DNA from 2 places in the Psychrobacillus sp. PGGUH221 genome. Region 2 is predicted to be linked to the other one. Evidence: riboswitches for the same ligand, from Rfam matches in the RefSeq annotation. Region 2 holds a riboswitch; the other holds the start of a gene.

Region 1 (3,160 bases), on a different contig from region 2:
CAGACACGTTTTGGAACATCCATTATTTTGATCACCCATGATTTAGGAGTTGTCGCAGGTATGTGTGACAGGGTTGCAGTGATGAAGGATGGGGAAATTGTTGAAACTGGAACAACAGAAGAGATCTTTGAAAACCCTCAACATGCTTATACCAAAAGATTGCTCAATGCCCTTCCTCGTCTGGATCAAAAGAAAAAACCTAAACGTCCCCCTCTTCGCTCTATTGGAATAGAAGAAGGAAAACCATTACTCGATGTTAGGTCTCTAAAACAACATTTCCATACCGGAAAAGGCAATGTATTAAAAGCAGTCGATGATATCAGCTTTTTCATAAAACCGGGAGAAACGTTAGGTTTAGTTGGAGAATCTGGATCAGGAAAGTCTACAACCGGTAGAGCTGTTTTACGACTTCACGAGCCGACAGATGGAGACATATTATATCAAGGTATAGCCATTAACAGATTAAACAAAAATGAATTGAAAACAATGCGACGTCATATGCAAATGATCTTTCAAGATCCCTATTCGTCTTTAAACCCACGCTTTAAAGTCCTTGATATTATAGGGCAAGCATTAGATATTCATCAGTTGAGTAAAAACAATGAGGAAAGAAAAAATAGAGTAGAAGAATTGCTTGTAATGGTTGGATTAAAACCAGAGCATGCAATGCGGTATCCACATGAGTTTTCAGGTGGGCAGCGACAAAGAATAGGAATTGCTCGAGCACTTGCAGTAGAACCTGACTTTATTGTTTGTGATGAACCATTGTCCGCATTAGATGTTTCTATCCAAGCACAAATAGTTGAATTACTTGAGGACCTTCAACATCGGTTGGGACTTACCTATCTCTTTATCGCCCACGATTTATCGATGGTCAAGCATATTAGTGATAGAGTGGCAGTTATGTATGCTGGAAAAATTGTCGAGCTTGCAGAAAGTGAAGAATTGTACTCTAACCCATTGCACCCATACACAAAATCATTATTAGCAGCAATTCCAATTCCAGATCCTAAAATTGAAGCAAAGAAAAAACGATCACTAATGGAAGAAAATCGGGAAAAAGATCGATATCAATTATCACAATCAGAATTAGTAGAAGTCTCCAAAGGACATTGGGTTGCTATACCGAAAAATTAAGCACCTCCTATTGTACTATTTAGAAATACACATAAAAAAAGACCTTGTATAAAAATTCATCCCGTGATAAACTTACCTAAATTAATTTTTTGAAAATTTTATATTTTATTTCTTATCAAGAGAGACGGAGGGATTGGCCCGAAGATGTCTCAGCAACCAGCCGAATAAAGGTGTGGTGCTAATTCCAATAGACGTTCTACGTCTTGAAGATAAGAAGACTAACTTCAGTATTTTATTGAGGATTCTCTTCTTATTAGAGAATCCTCTTTTTTTATTTTTGGCAGACTCCAGCGCACTGCCCCTCGAGGTTATATGTGAAATAGCTGCTCCAGCGCAAAGCTCGTCACAAACACAGACGACAATAACTTTTGCGGTGGCTGAAAAGCTGCCTCCTAGGTCTTCTGGGCTCGGAGATGAGGGTCATGCATCCTTTACTACAGGATGAGGTGAACTTAAGATGCATTCTTTTCACATTTGCTTGTTGGGGCAAACATAGGCGCTTGCGCATTTATAATTTAATAGTAAAGGATGAATAATGATGTCTAAAAAGAGTATAGAAACTCAGCTAGTACAATTAGGGAACCATAGTGATTCGAAGACAGGAGCTGTAAATCCACCAATCTATTTATCTACCGCTTACAAGCATGCCGGACTTGGTCAATCAACTGGTTATGACTATACACGTACAAAAAACCCGACAAGAGCTATATTAGAAGAAGGCATCGCGAAGCTAGAAGCTGGAGAAGCGGGATTTGCCTGTAGTTCCGGTATGGCTGCAATTCAATTGGTATTATCTCTATTTAAATCAGGAGATGAACTGATTGCCCCAGAGGATCTTTATGGCGGGACTTATCGCTTATTTAATCAGTACGCAGATTCCTACAATATACGCACATCCTATTCAAAGTTTGAAACTGTTCAAGAAGTAGAAGCCCTCATTACTAAAAACACAAAAGCAATCTTTATAGAAACGCCTACTAACCCGTTAATGCAAGAAATCGACATAGAGCAATATGCGACATTAGCTAAAAAGCATCATTTATTATTAATCGTGGATAATACATTCTTAACCCCTTACTTACAGCGCCCAATTGAACTTGGTGCCGATATTGTTATTCACAGCGGCACAAAATACATTGGCGGCCATAACGATGTTCTTGCTGGTCTCGTTGTTTCTAAAGGCACCGATATAGGTGAAAAATTACTAATAAATCATAATGCAGCAGGTGCAGTGCTTTCTCCATTTGATTCATGGTTATTAATAAGGGGGTTAAAAACACTTCACTTACGTATGAAACAGCATGATGCAAATGCAAAAAAGATTGCTGAATTCTTACAAAATGAATCAGCAGTAAAGGATGTTTTATATTCTGGAAAAGGCGGAATGCTTTCTTTCCGCTTACAAAAAAGTGAATGGATTAATCCCTTTCTTGAAAACCTCCAATTAATCGTTTTTGCAGAAAGCCTTGGAGGAGTGGAAAGTTTTATCACCTATCCCGCAACTCAAACACACGCGGAAATTCCAGAAGAAGAACGTATAGCACGTGGTGTAGATAACAGCCTATTACGCTTCTCTGTTGGTGTTGAAGAGGCAGAGGACTTAATACACGACTTGAAACAAGTTTTTGCATTATTGGAAAGTGAGGTGTCCGTAAAATGAGTGGATATAAAGAGTCATTAGAAACGAGTATTGTCGTGGCATCAACTCGTGGGCATGGAGAGAGAAAAACTGGTGCTGTCAATGTCCCGATTTATCTGTCCTCTACCTTCCATCAAGAAAGCTTTGATGAATTTGGTCCATATGATTATAGCCGTTCTGGAAATCCAACGAGAGATGCTTTAGAAAAAACGATTGCAGAACTAGAAGGTGGTACTCGAGGTTTAGCATTCGCCTCCGGACTTGCTGCAATCTCTTCCGCATTCATGCTCCTATCCGCAGGTGATCATATTGTTATTACAGAAGATGTCTATGGAGGTACATTTCGTTTTGTAACCGAGGTATTGCCTCGTATTGGAATTAAGC
Region 2 (3,160 bases):
TGTTATACCAGAGACTAATGCTGGCATCGATTCTGGTAATAAAACCTTCCATATAATAGTAGAAGTTTTAGCACCCATCGATTTAGCTGCTTCAAGTACACCTTTATCTATTTCTCTTAATCCAATTAAAACCATTCGTGCATAAAATGGAGCAGCTCCAATAACAAGAGCTGGAAACGCAGCATTTGGTCCACGAATAGTACCTAAAAGTAATTTCGTAAATGGAATAAGCAATATGATTAAAATAATAAATGGTATCGAACGAAAGATATTAGTAAATGCTCCCGTTAACCAATTTGTTAGTTTATTGGCCCATGCTTGATGCGGACTTGTTAAAAACAAAAGTAATCCTAGTGCAAGACCAAATACAAATGTTAATAAAGTAGAAACTGCAGTCATATAAAGAGTTTCCATTGTCGCTTCCCACATTTTTGGCCAATCAACATTTGGAAATAAAGTATTAATCATTGTTGATCACCTCTGTGTGTACTTTTTGTTCGTGAATAAATAGAATTGCTTTATCAATTGCCGATGCATCACCGTCAATCTGAAGAATCAATGTTCCATAAGCTCCACTTTTCGTATGTGTAATATTCCCTTGAACAATATTTAATTCCAAATCAAATTGTTTAATGAGTCTAGATAGAATTGGCTGTTCCGTTTGGTCTCCAACAAAAACCAGCTTGATGAGTTTGCCATTTGGATATAGTTCTTGTAAATTTTGAATCGTCTGCTGAGATTGATTATTTTCAGAAACTTGCGTAACAAATCTCTTTGTTATGGGCTGTTGGGGATTTTGGAAAACTTCCAGCACGTCCCCTTCCTCTACCACATGTCCGTTCTCCATTACTGCTACTCGATTACAAATCTTTTGAATAACCTGCATTTCATGTGTAATTAGTACAATGGTCAAACCTAATCTTTCGTTAATACTAATCAGTAAATCTAATATGGAATCCGTTGTTTCTGGGTCAAGTGCAGATGTAGCTTCATCACAAAGCAACACTTCTGGGCGATTTGCTAATGCTCGAGCAATTCCTACCCGTTGCTTTTGGCCACCGGATAATTGAGAAGGATAATAATCTCCTCGGCCTTCTAAACCTACTAACTCAATCAATTCTTTTACACGAGTAGCTCTTTGTTCTTTAGGTACTCCTGCGATTTCCAAAGGAAAAGCTATGTTTTCTGCAACAGTTCTTGACCACAAAAGATTGAAATGCTGAAAAATCATGCTTACTTTTTGTCTAACTTGTCGAAGCTTACCTTCTGAAATTGATGTAATTTCTTTATTATTTACAACAATTTGCCCTGAAGTCGGCTTTTCTAATCCATTCAACAATCTGATTAAAGTACTTTTTCCTGCACCACTATATCCAATAATTCCAAAAATCTCACCTTGCTTAATTGTAAGATTTACATTATCAACAGCTACAATGGTACCTTGCTTCGTACTAAATTTTTTCGAAATATCTTTTAAGCTAATCACGTAAATCTTCCCTCCTGTATAGATAGTACTATTACTATCAAAAAACCCCTTCTGCAAAAGAGCAGAAGGGGTGTATGTTATCATTCAAAATAACAGTCATCCATTCTCTCATTTTCCAAAGCATTTACGCTTTGAGTGATTTGGCACCATTTCATTTACATGACGGTTGCTGGGTTTCATCGGGCACTTCCCTCCACCTCTCTTAATAAGAGCGACACTATTCAATTGTTATCAATAAATCGAATTCTATCATGATAATTCGGTGTCGTCAACACTTTTTATAACATCTAAAAGATAAGGAATTGATTGGAAAGCATAAACCTTTTTATAAACAATTCCTTCTTTTGCAATTAAAAGACATGGCACACTTTCAATTTCATAATCCATCGCTAAACCTTTCATATAATTTATATTTGCCTGTCCAACTGGTAACTGGACAATTTCTTTAAGTACCTTCATCATTTTAGAGGCTACTTGGCATGTCCCACACATTGGGGTGTAAATATATAAAAGAGAAAGATTAGGAGCATTTTTAGCTTGCTCCCATTCCTCTCGAGACCATTCATTCACAAACATCATCCTATAATAAAAATTCTTTTTTCACCTTAATCTTAGCACGTTGTAAGATAGAAGCCAAAACATCAAGCGGGGTATTTGCAACTTCACCATATACAGGATTCGTATATAGATGAATTGCTTCTGGATATACTTTTCTAACTACTGATCGTATTTGTTCTCCTGATTTATCGGAGTCTAAAAAAGCATATATGGGCAATTCTTCTAAAGGACTTAAGATTTCTTCTAATTTAACATTAGAAATAGTGCCATTCGTACAAACAATTTCAGTTGCTTCAGCAAGAATGGTTAAAAGTTTCAGTTTATCTGATCTACCTTCTACAAGAATTACTTTTTCACTAAATACCTTAGCCATTAGCTTCTCTCCCAGCACATTATATATACTAGTATATGAAAAAGCGCCAGTAAATAACCGGCGCCTTTTTAAATCCATTATTCTTGAATTAACTCTTCGTATTGTTCTGCAGATAATAGTGCATCCACTTCTGCTACATCAGAAGGCTCAACTACGATCATCCATGCATTTTCATACGGAGATTCGTTTACATATTCAGGGCTGTCTTCTAAATCAGCGTTTACTTCTACTACTTTACCGCTGATTGGAGCATACAGTTCAGAAACAGTTTTAACTGATTCTACACTTCCGAAAGGATCTCCAGCTTTAATATCGTCTCCTACTTGTGGAAGCTCGACAAACACGATATCCCCAAGTTCTGATTGTGCAAAATGTGTAATTCCAATACGTACTTTTCCGTCTTCTGTTTTTACCCATTCATGCTCTTCTGAGTATTTTAATTCTTTAGGTGTGCTCATGTTATACCCCTCTCAAAAAAATATACATTCCTCTATAATATTCACACATTTCAATTGTAAAAACAAGCAACTTTATACGCTTTTCCAAATATGTTCAAACTCTTCTTCTTTAAAACCTAGCGTCAAATGCTCTCCATCATATACAATTGGTCGCTTAATAAGCATTCCATCTGAAACGAGCGTTTCGATTTGTTCTTTTTCTGTCATATTTGGAAGCTTGTCCTTCAATTTCATTTCTCGATATTTAGTACCACTTGTATTAAAGAGCTTCTTTATATCTGTATT

What was found. A riboswitch is a leader RNA that binds a small molecule or an ion and turns the genes downstream of it on or off. The one in region 2 is predicted to bind S-adenosylmethionine.
Region 1: linked by a shared signal. The riboswitch ahead of PGC35_RS03585 (methionine biosynthesis PLP-dependent protein) and the one ahead of PGC35_RS15500 (methionine ABC transporter ATP-binding protein) in region 2 are both predicted to bind S-adenosylmethionine.

What each region holds. Positions count from the first base shown of each region.
Region 1 covers NZ_JAQMHQ010000001.1:772,107-775,266, forward strand. Annotated here, with positions in the region: gene PGC35_RS03580 (ABC transporter ATP-binding protein) at 1-1,137, shown strand, start outside; SAM riboswitch class I at 1,247-1,353, shown strand; gene PGC35_RS03585 (methionine biosynthesis PLP-dependent protein) at 1,676-2,797, shown strand; gene metC (cystathionine beta-lyase) at 2,794-3,160, shown strand, end outside.
Region 2 covers NZ_JAQMHQ010000009.1:53,773-56,932, forward strand. Annotated here, with positions in the region: gene PGC35_RS15495 (methionine ABC transporter permease) at 1-468, opposite strand, end outside; gene PGC35_RS15500 (methionine ABC transporter ATP-binding protein) at 461-1,486, opposite strand; SAM riboswitch class I at 1,592-1,698, opposite strand; gene PGC35_RS15505 (thioredoxin family protein) at 1,736-2,062, opposite strand; gene PGC35_RS15510 (toprim domain-containing protein) at 2,067-2,417, opposite strand; gene gcvH (glycine cleavage system protein GcvH) at 2,495-2,875, opposite strand; gene PGC35_RS15520 (arsenate reductase family protein) at 2,948-3,160, opposite strand, start outside.